3 regions of the Providencia sp. PROV200 genome follow, and region 2 is predicted to be linked to each of the others. Evidence: predicted binding sites of a transcription regulator. Region 2 holds the regulator's gene; each other region holds the start of a gene.

Region 1 (6,530 bases), 2.1 Mb from region 2:
TTTACACCCTTTTAGTCGCCACCATTTATTATTTCTTCACTATCGCCCAGACAGCCAACTCGTTAAAAACCGATTTAATATTGATGAGCCACCACTGGATGTCAGAAATGTGCTACCCCTTGAGAAATTAGATATCATGCTTATCCCATTAGTGGCATTTGATACTCAAGGGCAACGGTTAGGGATGGGAGGTGGGTTCTACGATAGGACTCTTGCAAATTGGCAACAAACTGGGTTTTATCCCATTGGCCTTGCCCATAATTGCCAGCAAGTAGAAAAACTCCCTGTCGCGCACTGGGATATTCCGTTACCCGAAATTATTACGCCGCAAAAAATATGGCGCTGGTCATAAATACCCGCGCCATCATTTCACACCATTTTTAGCGTAACTTAGAACAGTAAACGCGCGCGAATGGTTCCAGGCAAATCTTTTAATTTCTGGAGTGCTTCATCTGTTTGGTTTGGCGTTTGCATTAATACGTCAATAACCACATAACCTACGTTGCCTGATGTACGTAAATACTGGCCAACAACGTTAATGTTATTTTCAGTGAAGACTTGGTTGATGCTATTCAAAATACCAGGGCGGTTTTCATGAATATGCAAGAAACGGTTTGTGTCTTCAGTATGAACTGGCAGAGAAACCTCTGGGAAGTTAACCGCCGATAATGTTGAACCGTTATCTGAATACTTAGCCAGTTTACTTGCCACTTCTAACCCAATGTTTTCTTGAGCTTCTTCTGTAGAGCCCCCAATGTGCGGTGTTAAAATCACATTGTCGAACTTAATCAATTCAGAGATAAATGGGTCATTAGGGTCATTGTTCGCAGCGGGTTCACTTGGGAAGACATCCACCGCAGCACCTGATAAATGCTTGGTTTCTAACGCAGCGGCCAGTGAAGGAATATCCACGACTGTTCCACGTGATGCGTTAATGAATATAGAGCCAGGCTTCATACGATCGAATTGTTCTTTAGCAAACATATTCTTCGTACTTGGGGTTTCAGGCACATGTAAGCTAACCACATCACTCATATTCAGCAGTTCAGTTAAAGAGCGAACTTGAGTTGCGTTACCTAAAGGGAGTTTGTTTTCAATATCATAGAAGAAAACATTCATACCGATACCTTCAGCTAAGATCCCTAACTGAGTACCAATGTGACCATATCCAACAATCCCAAGGCGCTTACCACGCGCTTCAAAACAGCCTTTAGCTTGTTTTTCCCAAATACCGCGGTGTGCTTGCATATTGGCTTCAGGAATACGACGTAGTAAAAGTAATAATTGGCCTAATACCATTTCTGCAACGGAACGTGTATTCGAAAATGGTGCGTTAAATACAGGGATACCACGTTTTGCCGCAGCATCTAAATCAACTTGGTTGGTTCCAATACAAAAACAACCTACTGCAACGAGTTTTTCTGCTGCAGCGAAAATTTCTTCAGTAAGATGAGTACGGGAACGGATACCTACAAAACGTGCATCTTTAATCGCTTCTTTTAATTCTTCGTCGGATAACGCACTTTTGTGATATTCAATATTGGTGTAGCCTGCGGCTTTTAAGTTATCAACCGCACTTTGGTGCACACCTTCTAGCAGTAAAAATTTAATTTTGTCTTTTTGCAAAGATACCTTAACCATTTCCCTACCCTATCGTGAACGTACTTAAGATTTATAACAGATGAACCCATGTGTTTGCCTAACATAGCTCAAGAGAGATGACATTCATCTACCTTGAGCTATGAAGCGTATACCAACATAGCAAAAAATAGCGTAGTAGCAATACAACCGTTTGCTTGATGGATGCTAAAAAGCGCGAAGAAAAAGAAGTTAAATGGTAGAAAATCAGGGGCGATAACACAAAATAAGGATTTTTCCTGCACAATGCCTATTTGTGTGAGATATATCACCAAAATAGCTGGGTATTAAAAAAAATAAAATAAATTTTAAATTGATGATATTTATAAAACTGGTTAATTAATTTAGCTTCTATCTATGCATAAACTAATGTCAAAATATCAGTAAGACAAATAAGCCAGCGAGTATAACGCCGCTGGCTTATTGGAATAATTAAATATGATATCGATTATAGCTTGATGGTTTTCACACCTTCGTTTGCAGTCCCCATCAAAACAACATCAGCACCGCGATTGGCGAATAACCCAACGGTTACAACCCCCGCAATCCCATTAATCGTATTTTCTAATGCCACAGGGTCAACGATATTTAAATTATGGACATCTAAAATCACATTGCCGTTATCAGTAATCACATTTTGACGGTACTCTGGCGTACCCCCCAATTTGACCAGTTCACGTGCCACATAGCTACGCGCCATTGGGATCACTTCGACGGGTAGTGGAAATTTACCTAACACATCAACTAGCTTAGACTCATCAACAATACAGACAAAGGTTTTTGCAATTGCTGAAACAATTTTTTCACGTGTTAAAGCCGCACCACCGCCTTTGATCATATTCATGTGATGGTCAACTTCATCAGCACCATCAACATAAACATCTAATGAATCCACTTCATTACAATCAAATACTGTAATTCCCAGTGATTTTAGTTTTTGAGTTGATGCTTCTGAGCTTGATACCGCACCTTCTATTTGACCTTTCATTGTCGCTAATGCATCAATGAAGTGTGAAGCCGTTGACCCCGTTCCAACACCAACAATAGTGCCCGGTTTTACATAATCAAGTGCAGCCCAACCTACCGCTTTTTTTAATTCATCCTGAGTCATACTCATGCCTTTTAAGATTTAATTGAGTCGTGATTAAGGTTATTAAACACTAGTATATACCGGACACCCAATAAGTTGCAGCTTTGTTCGCTGTATTTATGTCACGGTTCTTGGGATTTGCACCACAACGATAATATTTTTAAGTGTTGCGTGTAAAAATATGGCATAGTGCTTAATAGAATAACAACAAGGAGATTTTTTTGATGAAGCGCCCTGACTATCGCGCATTACAAGCACTGGATGCCGTTATCCGTGAACGCGGCTTTGAGCGCGCGGCTCAAAAGCTCTGCATCACGCAGTCTGCTGTGTCTCAACGCATAAAGCAGTTAGAAAACCTATTTGGGCAACCTCTGCTGGTACGTACCGTTCCGCCACATCCAACTGAACAAGGGCAAAAACTGCTAGCACTGCTTCATCAAGTCGAACTGTTAGAAGAGCAATGGTTAGGGGATGAAAATAGTGGCTCAACCCCTTTGTTACTGTCACTTGCCGTCAACGCCGACAGCTTGGCAACTTGGTTTCTCCCAGCCCTAAACCCTGTATTAGGCAATAGCCCTATTCGCCTAAATATTCAGGTTGAAGATGAAACACGAACCCAAGAACGCTTAAGACGCGGTGAAGTGGTCGGCGCTATCAGTATTCAGCCCCAAGCCTTACCGGGTTGTTTAGTCGATAAACTTGGCGCCCTAGACTATATTTTTGTGGCCTCACCAGACTTCGCTGCGAAATACTTCCCAGATGGCGTGACTCGCTCTTCGTTACTAAAAGCCCCTGCAGTTGCTTTCGACCATTTAGACGATATGCACCAAGCCTTCGTACAACAAAACTTTGGTTTATCGCCCGGCAGTGTTCCATGTCATATCGTGAACTCCTCTGAGGCCTTTGTACAGTTAGCAAAACAGGGCTCTACCTGCTGTATGATCCCACATTTGCAGATAGCAAGTGAATTAGCGAATGGTGAGTTGGTTGATTTAACCCCAGGGTTATGTCAAAGACGGATGCTTTACTGGCACCGCTTTGCACCTGAAAGCCGCACAATGAAAAAGGTGACTGACGCCCTATTAAAAACGGGGCGCCAGATGTTAAAACAAGAAGATGAGCCCGCAAAAAGCTAGCGTTTTAATTCAAATACCACATCGACTTGGTCATTAAAATCAATACTCTGTTGTTCATAGGTCTCATCAATTTTGAGATCTTCAGCAACAGAGGCTTTCATCGCCCCAGCATAATTCCTTGCCGCCATTGGATATGGCACCGCAGCGGGTGCATTATAGTTAATGCTATACACCGGACCTAACTGGACATTAAAGCCTTTAGCTAAGATATTGGCTTGTTCTGTGGCATTTTTAATCGCTTGAGACCGTGCTTCATCACGGTACTGTTGCGGGTTGGCAACACCAAACTGTACTGAGTTGATTTCATTCAGGCCTGCGGCTAAAGCACCATCTAACAAGACATTAAGTTGGTCTAATTTCTTCACTTTCACTTCAACAGAACGTGTTGCCGTGTAGCCTTCGATGGTTGATTTTTGCTTCACACTACTGTAATCATATTTAGGCTGAGTTCGCACATTTGCCGCGTTAATATCTTCTTTTTCAATGCCGTTTTTCTTAAGAAACTCAAAATACTCTGCAACTCGCTTATCGACGCCAGCTTTGGCAGCTGCCGCATCTTTTGCAGTGACTGTCACAAGAATGTTCAGCGTCGCCATATCTGGGGTCGCTTTTACTATTGCATTACCCGAAGTTGTAATGTGTGGGCCATTGGGTAACGGGTCAGCCAAAGACATGGTAGGAACCGCAGCACCTGCTACCATCGCAGCTAAAACTAAAGATTTTAATTTCACAGAACCTCCCAAGAAAATTATTTATCGCTAAAAAAGGGATAATTACTGATAAACTATCCCTGAGCTCAATTTAACAGTAACACACGGGACAAAAAGTACAGTCAGAATAATGAGAAATTGAACATTATTGAGTGTCTGTTGAAGATATATTGTTATTGAGAAATCAAACCGAGCCCCTTAAGCCCCTGTATTGCAAGTTGAAATGCGATAAACCACATCACGCCACCGACAAAAATATTAATAATACGCTGTGAACGTGGTTTATTTAGTACAGGAGAAAACCAAGCAGCAAGTATCGCTAATGCAAAGAACCACACAAATGATGCTGTTAATGCGCCAGCCGTAAACCAAGGTCGTAATTGGCTTTCTAATTGGCCTCCCACACTGCCCAATACAACGAAGGTGTCTAAATAAACATGTGGATTCAGCCAAGTGACAGCAAACAGTGTGACAATCACTTTCCACCTTGTGATAGCCCGGCTTTCCGTTTGAAGTATCACCTCATCAGGGCTAAGGGCTGTACGAAACGCACCATAGCCATACCACATAAGAAATACGACACCAGCCCACGTGATCAATTGCATTAATATTTCGGACTGGCTGAGTAGAGCACTACCACCAAACACGCCGGCGACAATTAAAACTGTATCACTTAGAGCGCATAATAATGCACTCATAAAATGAAACTGCTTTCGGCTTCCTTGCTGTAAGACAAATGCGTTCTGTGGTCCTAACGGTAATATCATTGCAGCACCTAATAGCGCACCCTGTAAATAGATCGAAAACATGCATTAATTCCAATTTTTTATTCAGTTAATATGCATGAATATTAGCGATAAAAAATTATTAGTGGAAATGATTAAGTCTAATAGGTCATAAGTATTACTTATGGCCAAAAACGTATCAGTAAGAAAAAATATCAGTATAAAAATATAAGAAAGGGAAATGAATAAGAGCCCATCAAAGACAGGCTCTTATTTTCAGTGAAACTGCTAAATGTTACTTAGCCAAGTATTACTCTGCAGGATCTTGCTTGATAGGTGCATTTTGTTTATGAACATGCACATCCATTTGTGGGAATGGGATACCAATATTATGTTTGTCCAGCGCTCGCTTAAACTCTTCTAGCAAATCCCAATATACAGGCCATGCATCACCATTGGTGGTCCAAAAACGCACTAAATAATTTAATGATGATGGAGCCATATCATGTAAACGGATAGTAACGCCTTTCGCATGCTGAATACGGTTATCCGCAGCGACGATATCACCTAATACTTTTTTCACCACATCAATATCAGAATCATAAGCAACACCCACAATAATATCTTGACGGCGATTAGGCTCACGGCTGGTATTAATAATGTTATCAGCAATGATCTTTCCATTAGGAATAACAATAATACGGTCATCTGCCGTTCTTAATGTCGTTGAAAATATTTGTACATTTTGCACTGTACCTTCAACAGCACCAATCGAGACATACTCTCCCGCTTTTAGTGGTCTAAATACCACCAGCAACACACCTGCCGCAAAGTTACCCAGCGAGTTTTGCAATGCTAAACCAACAGCCAAACCTGCCGCACCCATTACCGCGATCACAGAGGCCGTTTGTACCCCAATTTTTCCTAATACCGCAATTAAAGTGAATGCGACGATGGTATAACGTGCTATCGCTGATAAAAAGTCACTGACTGTTGAATCAATGCCTTTCATAGTCATCACGCGATGCAAACCACGTCCGACCCATTTTGCAATCATCATCCCGACAATTAAGATAACGATAGCAGACACGATATTTACAACATACTGAACTAACAGATCTTGGTTTGCCACAAACCAATTCGTTGCTTCATTCAACGCGCCTGTAACATCATCAGTATTCATATATATTGCCCTTTAAAATCCAATTATCAAAATTAATCCCAGCCAATT
Region 2 (6,530 bases):
AGGCCACATAACAGCCGCAACCCCCAAAATAGCCAAGGCTAACATTTTTACAGGCGCTAAAATGTGCCCAACGCTATCTAGCAGTTTTCCTGGGTATAATGAAATACCAATAACGAGAACGAAGTAAACTACGCTGTAGATCAGTAATAGCATATCGGACTCACCACCGAATAAGGGTGCGATACCGACTTTATAAGATACTGTCGCCGTTCTTGGGGTGGCGAATAGCGGCCCTACAGACAAATAAGCAACAACCGCCAATAGTAACCCTGCTGTTTTGCCGACAGGCGTGCTAAGAGCTTCAATGCCCCCACCCACTTTAGCCAGCGCAATAACCGTTAAAACAGGTAGACCCACACCAGTAACCAAAAACCCTAGTGCGGCAGTCCAAACTTGTTCCCCTGCCTGCAAACCAACCATAGGGGGAAAGATAATGTTCCCTGCCCCGACGAATAACGCAAAAGTCATAAAGCCTAATGCGATGATATCTCTTGATGATAAACGATGAGCCATATTATGTTATTTTTAAGTGACAAAATAGAAAATTATGGGTTTGCACTTAGCAACCCTTTGAAATATATATAGCGAGATAGAATTCTGATAAACATACTGTTAACAATATAAAAAAGTATATTTGCTTGTATCACACGAAATGAAAAGTCAAAAAACAGAAAAATTCGCCAATAACTGACAACAAGTAGAACTTTTATAGGGAAAAAAGGCAATAGCAAACCGAAAAACAAGAACAAATAACTAAACTAATTTTCAGAACCAGTGATTACTTTCAGTAAAATCCCAATAATCGTTATATGCTTTGTTCGAAAAATGAACAACTCTTCTTTCTCTAGTGATTGTAATTGACTATTTAACAGAATATATAATTAATGAAATAAAGATTATTAGCATTAAATATATGAATATTGAACTGAATACACATATTGATTAATAAATAGAAATAATCCACTTTATTAATATTTTGATTACATTAATAAAGTGGAGTTATTTACCCATTTTTAAGTTTTTTATCGTCAACAATTAGTACTGTTGGTAACGTAAATGAAAACTCACTCCCTTTCCCTAACTGGCTCGTCACCACCAATTGGCTACTATGATGTTGTAATGCATGTTTAACAATAGCCAACCCAAGTCCAGTACCTCCACCGCCTTGGCGAGAACGTGCTTTATCTACCCGATAAAAACGTTCCGTTAAACGAGAGATATGCTCTGCGGGTATCCCTTGCCCGTTATCTCTCACACTAAAACGCGCCCCTTGTCCGCTTCTCTGCCAATCAACCCAAATTTTTGTGCCTTCAGGCGTATGGCTGATCGCGTTATAGACTAAGTTTGCCACTGCACTACGTAATTGCTCTTCATTACCATGAACACGCAATTTTTCATCAATATGAAACTCAAATTGATGACGCCCTTGGCTTAAACTAAGCGCTTCTTGCTCAATCATTTTGAGAATGACAGGGATATTCACTTGCTCATCAAGGTTAATTTGAGGAGCAACTTCGATACGCGATAACTGCAAAAGCTGTTTGACTAAGTTATCCATACGATGCGTTTGCTCTTGCATGACATGCAATGCTTTTTTATTGACCGCAGTCACGTTTTCTTGATCGTCCATCACTTCAAGGTAACCTTGAATTACCGTAAGAGGCGTCCGTAATTCGTGACTCACATTTGCAAAGAAGTCCCTACGCGCCTTTTCCAAACGACGTTTTTCTGTCACATCCCGCGCAACCATCAATAACTGGCCTTCGGTATACGGTAAAATACGAAACTCAACGATTTCACCACTATTGAGCTCGATAGTCAGCGCTTGGTCATAACGCTTAATGGTGAAGTAGCGGCTAAAATCTGGGTAACGTAATAAATTAAAAATATGTTGGCCATTATCTTCAGGCCAACGAAAGCCGAGTAAAGCCTGAGCATGTCGATTACACCAAAAGATATTGCCTTCGGTTGTCATCATAACCACTGCATCAGGGAGTGACTCTGCACCACTACGAAACCGTTTAATTAACTGGCCTAATTCACGACGGCGTTTTCGATTACGCTGTTGCATCTGGTAGATACCATAAAATATCGGTTCCCACCCACCTCGGCCCTCAGGGGGAAGCATACTTCTATCTAACCATAACCAGTAAGAAAGCTTGAGCAGGTTATACCCATGCCATATCAGAGCGGCAAGTAGCGATATCACTAATAGCCACGCGAGGTGGCCAATAAAAACCGATAAAATAAGAGCGGGTAAGATAAATAAAAACAGCCCCCAAATCAGCTGCTTAATCGATAAACGTTCAAGCACGCATGGCTCTCCCTTTGTGGTTTTTAGTAACGGACAGAAAAACGATAGCCTGTACCACGTACAGTTTGTACCATTTTATCATGACCTTCCGTCTCTAGTGCCTTTCTTAGCCGCCGAATATGGACATCAACAGTTCGATCCTCCACATACACATTGGCTCCCCATACATAGTTCAATAGCTGTTCTCTACTATATACGCGTTCAGGGTGCGTCATAAAGAAATGGAGTAATTTATATTCAGTTGGCCCCATATCAATAGGGATTTCATTGCTAGTGACACGATGAGAGGTAGGGTCTAATGTTAACCCATTCATTTCAATAATGTCTTCCGTCGCCATTGGGGAGATACGACGTAAGATTGCTTTTACCCGAGCAATTAATTCTTTCGGTGAAAATGGCTTAATAAGATAGTCATCCGCGCCAACTTCCAAACCTTTTACGCGGTCTTCTTCTTCTCCTCGTGCAGTTAACATCATGACAGGAACGTCACGTGTTGCACTATCACGCTTCATATGTTTAATGACTTGGATCCCTGAGCCACCGGGGATCATCCAATCCAGTAGGACGAGGTCAGGTAACGGGTCTACGAGTTGTGCAATCGCACTGTCATAATCATCAGCTTCAATAGGCTGAAAACCATTCTGTTCTAATACAAAACAAACCATTTCTCGGATGGGCGCTTCATCTTCAACAACTAGAATGCGTCTTGCCATGATTGTTCCTGTAAAATTAAGAAGACATCTAAAATGTGAAAGCATTATGCGTCACTTTTATGACAGAATTATGAATATCAATGGGTGAAACTCATATTAATCTTTATTTTAGCGGTTAAATGTCATTTAAGTGAAATATTTCCGCAACATAGTTCTGCAACATAGTAATCTACAACGTAGTAATGAGTAATAAAGTCGCAAACATCCCTCAACGAAAGGTATGGATCAGGTATACTTAATTATCGAACGTTCATGCACATTATTGATGATAGGAATTGATAACTCATGCGCATTATTCATACTTCAGACTGGCATCTTGGTCAGTATTTTTTTACCAAAAGCCGTGCGCCTGAGCACCAACATTTCTTAAACTGGCTTGTTGAACAAGTGGAATTACATCAAGTTGATGCGGTCATCGTTGCAGGAGACATCTTCGATACTGGTTCGCCACCGAGCTATGCACGTGAACTATACAATAAATTTATTGTTGATTTACAAAAAACAGGCTGCCAGCTGGTGATTTTAAGTGGTAATCACGATTCTGTTTCTGTGCTCAATGAATCAAGCGCTCTACTTCGTTACTTGAATACACAAGTCATTACGTCTGGAAGTGAGCCGCATGTCGTTACCTTAATAAATAAGCAGGCACAACCCATCGGTTTAGTCTGTGCCATCCCTTTTTTACGTCCTCGAGATATCCAGCTCAGTATCGCTGGGCAAAATAGTGAAGATAAACAACTCTCGCTGCAAACCGCTATTCATGCCCATTACCAAGCCAGCTACCAACTCGCGCTAGAACAGCGAACCGCATTGGGGCTGGATATTCCAATTATTGCCACTGGCCATTTAACGGTTGTCGGTGCAGCCTTAACGGACTCCGTTCGAGATATTTATATTGGTACGTTAGATGCGTTTCCTTCTGGGGCTTTTCCCCCTGCTGATTATATTGCCCTTGGCCATATTCACCGTCCCCAAGTAATTGGAGGACAAGAAAACATTCGCTACTGTGGCTCACCGATTGCATTGAGTTTTGACGAAACAGCGCAACAAAAAAGTGTCTGCCTTGTCGAATTTACTGGAAGTGAATTGACTCAAATCACTCCATTGGACATCCCGACTATTCAACCATTGCAAAGCATTAAAGGCTCGTTAAGCCAAATAGAACAGCAATTAGAGGAATGGAAGGATTACCGAGGTGATAAACCTGTTTGGTTAGATATTGAAGTTGCTTCACAAGATTACCTCGCTGATATCCAACAGCGTATTGAAGCGTTGACACAAGATCTCCCTGTTGAAGTTGTGATACTGCGCCGTGCACGCAAGCAAATACAGGGACAAAGTCAAACCTTGGCCAATGAAACATTAAGTGAGCTCACTGTAGAAGATGTTTTTTTACGTCGCCTTGCCCAAGAGTCTTTAGAGGATCCTGAGCGTGAACAGCGCCTAGTGCAGCTATTTCAACAATCTTATGACGCATTACAAATGAGCAAGGAAAGTTAATATGAAGATTTTAAGTTTACGTTTAAAAAATATTAACTCTCTTCGGGGTGAGTGGAAAATTGATTTCACTGAGGAGCCATTTGCGAGCAATGGCCTGTTTGCCATCACAGGAGCCACAGGTGCAGGAAAAACCACTTTATTGGATGCGATTTGCCTCGCGCTTTATCACCGAACACCGCGTTTAAAAACTATTTCTAATGCACAGAATGAACTGATGACTCGCCACACAGGGGAATGCCTTGCTGAGGTAGAGTTTGAAGTCAAAGGCAAAGCTTATCGTGCTTTTTGGAGCCAACGTCGAGCAGGAGGGAAACCTGATGGCAATTTACAACAGCCTAAGGCGGAGCTTGCAACGGTTACTGATGGAAAAATATTGGCCGTAAAAATCACAGAGATAAAAGAATTAATAGCGCAAATAACTGGGCTGGATTATGAGCGCTTCACTAAATCAATTTTACTCTCTCAAGGGGACTTCGCGGCTTTTTTAAATGCCACTGAAAAAGAACGTGCTGATTTACTTGAAGAAATAACAGGAACCGAAATTTATAGCCAAATATCAATTTATATTTTTAATCAACACAAGCAAGCCAAAATTGACTTAGATTTGCTAAAGGCAAAGGCACAAAGCATTAATTTACTCACTGAAGCAGAACACCAAGAGTTATTAGTACAGCAAAATCATTTACTTGAACAAGAGACTCAAACCAAGCAACAGCGGGCTCGCCACCAACAAGGCGTCAATTGGTGGCAACAATACCACCAGCTCACCCAACGCATGCAGTCACTTGATGATGAACTCAAAAAAAATGAGCTTGAGTTCCAAGCCGCACAGCCTCAGTTGAAAAGATTGGCTGATAGCGCCCCTGCCGAGTCGCTTCGCCCGTTATGGCAAGAAGTTGAGCGCCAACAGCAACAGCTCACTGAGTACACGAATAAACAGCAACAGTTGAAACTTAGCCTACAGACCCAGAAAGCTGAACGTGCCCCACTGCAAGAAAAGTTGTTGAAATCACAATCTGAGTATCAACAACACCTTGATTTTGCCAAGCAACAACATCAATTGATTGATGAAACTGTCAGGCCTCTGGATAACCAAATTACACAATTAAAGCAGCAACAAGCTGAAGTTACGCAGCAAATCGAACAACAACAAATCACGCTCCAGCAAAAGCAGCGCTTAGTTGATGAGACACAAAGTCAGATCCACACTGCGCACCTTGAGTTAAAGAAACTCCATTTATTCCTTGAAGAACACCCAAAAGACGCTGAGCTCAATGCGCACATCGGCAGCTGGCAACAACAAGGCCATTTTATATTCGAATTAGCTGACAAACTGGCGAGTTTGCATAAAAAACAACAAAGTACCTCAAATGAAGTTGCACAGTTACAGCGGCAACAGCAGCAAAAAGCGGAAACTTTAACCCAAAAACGTCTCGAGTTAGAACACAGCACTGTCACATTCAAAAAACTAGAAGAAAGCTACAAACAAAGCCAAGAAAAACATGACATTAACGCCATCAATCAACACATTGAACAGCTACAAGCACGCTTACAACATGCTAAATTATTGCCATTAATATTATCTCAATGCCTTAACGCACAAACGCAGAAACAAAAACAGACCCAGAAAAATGTTGAATTAGCACAAGATATCACCACCACGCAAAAAACGTTGGGCATTGCCCTAACGCGCATGAATGAATTGACGCCACTCATCAAACTAACCAATGACAAATTACAATTAGAACAAAAAATTGTTAGCCTAGAGCATGAACGTCAGCAACTCATAGCGGGTAACCCCTGCCCATTATGCGGAGCAACAGAGCACCCTGCCGTTAACGATTATCAATCAATTCACCTCAGTGAAACACAGCAACAACTTATTGAGCTTACAAATAAACTCGACCAATTAAAGCAACAACAAACTCAGTTAGAATCACAACTTCACACACAAAAACAACGCAAAAACGAAAATTTACAGCAACAGCAGCAAATCAATGAAC
Region 3 (6,530 bases), 130 kb from region 2:
ACTGTTTCACCAATTTGGCCACATGGGTTTGCTTTATGATCTTGCTTATCGATAGAAGCGCTTTCCACCTGTAAGAAGAAACCATTTGGATTGACTTCTAACAGCTCAATCGCTTTTTTCGTCATTTGAGCTAATGTTGGTGCATTCGGGTCTAACTTAGCATTCGGTTTACATTCTAACGGCGCATTGTTGATATTACCGTAATGAACCGCTTTCGGGCCTTCCCATGCAACAGTCATGTTGCCATCATGGAATAAGCCCAGGACAGGTTTATCTTGATTTGCAACTGTAATGCTATCTAATGACTTCGCATCACGTACAATATTGTACCCACGCTCAATTGCCTGTTGTTCCAACGTTTTACCTTTGTAGTCACCCGCCTTTGCTTCTTGCTTGAAGCTCTTAGCACCACCACCAAGGGTGACATCAGGGCGAGTTACCAACAGTTGCTCTGAAATTGAACCACGACCGCCATTTTCTAGCGCGTTAGCCGCACATTTTTCTGTTGTTTCCTCAGGGCCATAACATTTACGCGCACTGACATGCGAAAACTGTGCAGCAGGTGTTGCATCTTGGATCTCGGAAGTCGTGACGTTCCCCGTCGCTTTACCATTACGTTTAGCTATCTCAATTAATGTTTCATGGTCGTTACCAAATACATCAATCCCCAATGCGCCATTGTAGGTTTTCACACCGGAAGACCACGCCGTGGCAGATGCGGCAGAGTCAGTCACATAGTCAGGTTTTTGTGTTTTTTTATCTAACGCATAATGGGTATATTGGCCAGTGATTGGCAGGGCATCAATACCTTTAAAGAACCCTGAAGCGCCTTCTGCATAGTTACGAGCAACGGTTATCTCAGAGTCACCCATACCATCACCAATAAATAGGATCACATTTTTGGCTTGGCCATTGTGAAGTGCTGCTTTCATGATATCAGTTTGTTCTGTCGCTAAACGACGCGCACCACCAAATTTGGTGATGTCGCCTTGCGCGGCACGATTTTCTGACACTGCATCATTTTTATCAGCTGCATAGGCAGGGACTGTACTCCCTAAAATTAAAGTACTTACCGTGACAGCTAAAAGGGATTTCATAAAATTACCAGTCATAACAGTTTCCTTGCCAATCAATAATGAAAAGAGAAAATGTGTATTTCAAATAATGACAGGCATGCTAAAGGAGCCAGATGACAGTTGAATGACGCTTTTATGGCGAAATGAAGACGTTTGTCATAAATGTGAAAAAGCAGCTAAATATCAGCTGCTTTTTGTGAATTAGCGTTATGGCGATTTACCATTGTGATACAAGTTGATTTGTTCCCTCATAAAGTGTTTCACACCAAGAAACGTAGTCGTGCCCACTAGGGAGCTCAATGGCATCAACTTGATAATTTTTATGTTTTAAAACATCGAATAACCGATAGTGGTTTTGAATAATTCCCCCCCAACTACCGCGTTGTTCGAATAAGCCAGCCTCAAGGAAAAAACGGATCGGTTGCGTTGGCATGATTTCGATTTCACGGATCAACCACTCAGGGTCTTTATCTTTTGGAGCCCACCAATAAGATCCTGACATACTAATAACATTACCAAAAATTTCAGGATGCTGTAACGCATTCCATGTCGCCCCAAGCCCTCCATAACTGGAACCTGCAATAATCGTATGGCTTGCTGGTGCTTGAATTCCCATTTTCGCTAATTCAGGCATGAGTTCATCCGCCAGCAACTGAGGAAACGCATCATTAGGAGGAAGTTCATCGCCACGGCGCGCTGAATTGATGCTATCGACAAACACAATGTTCATCGCTGGGAAACTCCCCTGCGCCATCCACTTATCAAAGAATTTATCCATTTGATAGTTTTGCAAGTAAATTTGCCCATCCAATAGCACCAATAACCCAGGGATTTCCATTGGTATATTAGGCCGATAAACCGTTATTTTTCTTTCATTTTTTAGCACTTCACTCGTTAACACAAATGTTTCTAAACGGCCTTTAACCTGCCAGTTTGCTACATCAGAGAAATGACATTGGCGTATATTCGGTACCAATGATAACAATGAAAAACGGTTATATTTATCTATGCTCAGAGAAGGAATAACGTGTGAATTATAGGGATCAGACTGCGCAGTGACTAAAATCGCCTTACGTTGAGCAAAACCGCCTTCAGGCACTGAAGGAATATCCGGTGCAATTTTATATTGCGATAACGTATCATTAGGAATGATAAAAGAGCGATACCAAATATCCGTTCCCGCCAAGTGAGCCATTCTTTCGTGATTACCAGATGGTGCCCCTAGAATATAAGCATTTGCTTTCGCGCCACGCCAAAGGAATGTCACCCGTTTTTGTCTATTTGAAAAATCTTCAACCAATGGCGTGCCTTGCGCGGTGACAGCTTGCCAAAATGCGCTTGTATCCCCTTTTTGGTAATGTTCATCAAGTAAACTTTGTAGCTTGGGGCTAACGGGTTCATTCTCCTTTTTAATGACTAAAGGCTGGTATGGGCTAACATCAAACTTTAATTGCCAAGGTTTACCCGGCTCACCATTCAATGCAAGATAATAAACCCCATTTTTTGATACGACATAATCCGCACTATGGGGTTCTTGTACCGAGCCATACTCTTGCAATGCACGCACTGGCTGTTTATTGGAATTCAATAACAGGACCTTGGAAAGGCCTTCACCACGTTGTTTTATAAAATCTTGCTGTGATACTTCAAAAGATAAGCAACTATGACCCTCACTATCATGCACCCCTTCAGCAAAGGAAAGCTCAGATAAACGCGTGCAGTCAGTGTGTGTTGCCATTACCGTAGAAGAAAACAACATACAACCTAAAAGAGGCAAAGATTTCACATCGAATTCCAATGAGTCAATTGATAATAATTATTACTATCAAAAAACTCTTTTAAACTCAATGGCTCACAGCACGTTTTTCCATCAGTTGGTTAATTAACTGCAGCGCACTCAATAAATAATAGCGTTGTTTTTGTACTAATCTCAAATAACGGCGAGTCGCAGGAATACGACTTACCATTTCTGATGCGGTGTAAGGCTCAATTTCACAGCGCCAACGACCGTGGCTAAACGCTATCTCGCAATGATTAAATTCCAGCTCTTCTAATGTTTGTCTAATAATGGGGTATTCATTCAGCCATTCAATAACCTTCTGCCCATCCATTTGTTTTGAGGCGAAATGGATATGTTTTTTCTTTATACTTCCACGGGTTTTTACTTCAATTTTTGCATTGATATTATCTGCACATTGGCCTGACACCGCAAAACGGCTATACACAATAAAAGCGAGAAACAACTTTCTTGGCCGCTCTGTCACCTCAATGGTTAATTCAGGTTGAGGTTGTACAAGGAGCACTCCAGGTGCTCCCCACTCACATGGATAAGGTGCCATGTCCTTTTCAACGCAGTTAAGTGTTAATCCTACTTGATATCCGGCAGGCAAACGTTGCTGAGTCAGCTTACCGAGCCTTGTCCGCAAAGACGGTTTAGGCGAGGTGACGTAATGGCTCAAGTTGGCCTCCTTCCATTTCTTCATCAGCAAAGGAATTTGATAAAACGGATTCAACATCTACAGGTTTAAATGGGTTAACTTTCTGTACGAACACAGTCCAAATTAATGCATATCCTGCTGTTAAACCTAACATAATGGCAAAGGGAATATAGACATCCGACTTATTCATACCCGGTGGTGTAATGTACACAATCGCTAAAATAATCCCGACACTCGAAATAATTTGCGGTATAGGAAAAAAAGGCGAACGATAGGCACGATGTAAGTCAGGACGGCGGATACGTAATAAAACCACTGAAATGGTCACCAGCAAGTAAGCCGTCCCCCAAGAACACACCGCCGCCAATACCAAAGGAATGATACGGTCAAGGTCGCCTTGAATAGCATAAGCATGCAAACACGGGATCATCACGGCCACTAAAATGCCGAATACAGGGGTTTTGAAGCGTGGATGTAAATAAGCAAAGATGCGTGGTAATGCCCCATCAAGCGCCATTCCATAGAGAATACGGGGAACCGCTGCCATGAGTGTATTGATGGTCGCCCCACCCGCGAGTAATAGCGCAATACCTATCCAGTATTTACCAAACTCGCCCATAACAATTTCGGCAAATGCAGGGATTGCCATCGGGGTTTCCAATAAACGTGTGCCTGTCTGCGGGTCAACCACCACATTTTCCACTTGGTTCGCTAGCGCTGCACCGAATAACACCATACAGAGCGCGACACAGAATAGGCCCGTTGTCATTGCGCGAGGGATCACCTTAGCGGAATTTTTAATTTCAGGCGCCATTGGCGTGACTAACTCGCACCCAACAAACATGAACATCGCCATACCCACAAAGCTGAGAATCAATGTTGGGTCGGTATTGAGTGGCTGCCCAAACCAGCCTTCCATATCGACATGAAACGGCAACATCAAACCGCTCACACTAAAAATCACTAATGTTGACCACATGGCAAATGTCAGTACCACCTCAACCTTACCAAAGGCTTCAATACCAAATGCATTTAAGATACCAAACGTGACAACCAGCCCAACACCGACCATCCAAGATGAATTACTGGTCTCTAGAACTGTATTGAGATGCTCAAAGTTAACGAGCGCCATGATCCCTGAAAGAATGGTCTCGGCAGTTCCTGCAAACACATGCACAATCAAATAAGCCGAAAGCGCGCCAGTTATCGCCCAAAAACGCCCCATTCCACACGATATATAGTCATATACCGATCCTGAGGTTGGTAGAATAGCCGCAGCCTCCGAAAACGTGGTGAGCTGAGCTTGCATCATAATAAAGCTGAATAACACCGCTAGGGCGAATGTATCGCCACCAATACCGAATCCACTCGTAACAGTTAAAATAACAGGGCTGGCCATAATCAAGCCGGCAGAACTTGCCAGTGTGGTCGGAAAGCCAACTTTCCCTTTTTCTAAATGTGTCGACAATTTTGAGGATAAATTCATTTTACATCCCTCTCACTCTCTACCCAGCCATGAATGTGAATGTTTTGTAAATACCAAGTAACTGCATAGTCACTATAGAAATAACCCTAAGAAGGCTGCTATCGTTCTAAAGAACGATACCCAGAGGGAGGGGGAAATAAAATACAACTCGCGAAAAGTACCCACACACTGAGAGAAAAGAAAAATAATTAATGTAATATCAACATGTAGCGAATAACCAGCTCATTAATATATTAACAAATAACACTCTAAAGATACCAAAAAGCCACTAATCAATATTTGCGTCGTCTTTATCCATTTTAAATACTGTTATCAACCTCACGTTATTAATATGTTTATTTTATGTTAAACGCATTAAGGAGCATGATAATATTTCAATTAGTACACAAGGGAATATGATGACTTCACCATTATTCGAGCCTCATCAACAAACATTAATTGATTGCTGCCTAAATACTATTGCACATATTATTCCAGTTTCTGCTTTGGTGTATTACCTCGTGAATGATCATTGCCAGCCAGGTAACTATGTTCTTCATGGGATCCCGGCCAAAATGCATGAAGAGTATCTGGCTTACTTTCATCAATTTGATCCCTTGCACCCTGAGCATTTTCGCAGTGATGACTTACGCTTAGTGAGAATGGATCCTGAAATACGCCAGCAAAATCAGGCTTTTTTCCATGATTTTATGCAGCCGAATGACATAACTGATATGGCAGAAATATTTATTCGTCGTAAAAATAAAATTATTGCGGGGATTTCGGTGCTGCGAGACAGCCCATTTAGCCAGCAAGAAATCATGCGATTAAATGCTATCTTGCCTGTCGCTGAACTAATGACATTCGATGTACTCCCCGATTCGTTAGTGGCTTATACCCCTAAAGAACAAGAGATTATCCACTTAGTACGAGAAGGCGCGAGCAACAAGCGAATTGCATTATTACTGGGGGTTTCGCTATCAACAGTAAAAACTCACTTACGTAATATTTTCACTAAAGCGAATGTAACTAACCGAACCGAACTTGTTTCATCAGGGTTTATCATTCACCACGAATAAGCAACGGTAGCTATAAAATACAAAAAACCCGGCACGATGGCCGGGAAATGTGGATTAATTAAATATAAATCGAACACTAATAACGCACCATGACAGATTTTAACTCTGTGTAATACTCAATAAAGGCACTACCAAATTCACGACCAATACCGGATGACTTAACGCCACCAAATGGCACGGCGGGGTCAAGGAAAGTATGCATATTCACCCATACCGTTCCCGCTTCAATGCGCGAAATCATACGCATTGCTTTACTGAGATCATTTGTCCATAGACTCGCCGCTAAACCAAACGGAGTACTATTCATCATCTCAATAAGTTCTTCTTCATCATCGTAGCCCAAGAAAGTCCCTATTGGCCCAAAAGTTTCTTCTTTCATCAATACATCATCTGGGCTATTAGCACGAATGATGGTCGGAGGCACAAAGTACCCAGCGCCTGCAACTGGCTGGCCACCATAAATAATTTCACT

Evidence for each region. The regulator PhoB, encoded in region 2, activates phosphate uptake and scavenging genes when phosphate is short. The targets are predictions, from matches to a motif close to CTGTCATAAAACTGNCNNAT.
Region 1: serA (phosphoglycerate dehydrogenase) is a predicted target of PhoB. The motif match lies at 1,662-1,681, and genes of this name have one in related genera.
Region 3: phoA (alkaline phosphatase) is a predicted target of PhoB. The motif match lies at 1,188-1,207, and genes of this name have one in related genera.

What each region holds. Positions count from the first base shown of each region.
Region 1 is NZ_CP096307.1:2,921,755-2,928,284, forward strand. Features, by position in the region: gene M1E86_RS13490 (5-formyltetrahydrofolate cyclo-ligase) at 1-352, shown strand, start outside; gene serA (phosphoglycerate dehydrogenase) at 391-1,641, opposite strand; gene rpiA (ribose-5-phosphate isomerase RpiA) at 2,087-2,749, opposite strand; gene M1E86_RS13505 (LysR family transcriptional regulator ArgP) at 2,953-3,864, shown strand; gene M1E86_RS13510 (oxidative stress defense protein) at 3,861-4,595, opposite strand; gene argO (arginine exporter ArgO) at 4,748-5,383, opposite strand; gene mscS (small-conductance mechanosensitive channel MscS) at 5,610-6,482, opposite strand.
Region 2 is NZ_CP096307.1:827,133-833,662, reverse strand. Features, by position in the region: gene brnQ (branched-chain amino acid transport system II carrier protein) at 1-513, opposite strand, end outside; gene phoR (phosphate regulon sensor histidine kinase PhoR) at 1,004-2,314, opposite strand; gene phoB (phosphate regulon transcriptional regulator PhoB) at 2,338-3,027, opposite strand; gene sbcD (exonuclease subunit SbcD) at 3,313-4,527, shown strand; gene M1E86_RS03520 (AAA family ATPase) at 4,529-6,530, shown strand, end outside.
Region 3 is NZ_CP096307.1:699,686-706,215, reverse strand. Features, by position in the region: gene phoA (alkaline phosphatase) at 1-1,112, opposite strand, end outside; gene M1E86_RS03010 (alpha/beta hydrolase-fold protein) at 1,294-2,862, opposite strand; gene M1E86_RS03005 (DUF3156 family protein) at 2,921-3,535, opposite strand; gene M1E86_RS03000 (APC family permease) at 3,510-5,000, opposite strand; gene M1E86_RS02995 (helix-turn-helix transcriptional regulator) at 5,399-6,058, shown strand; gene M1E86_RS02990 (aldehyde dehydrogenase family protein) at 6,135-6,530, opposite strand, start outside.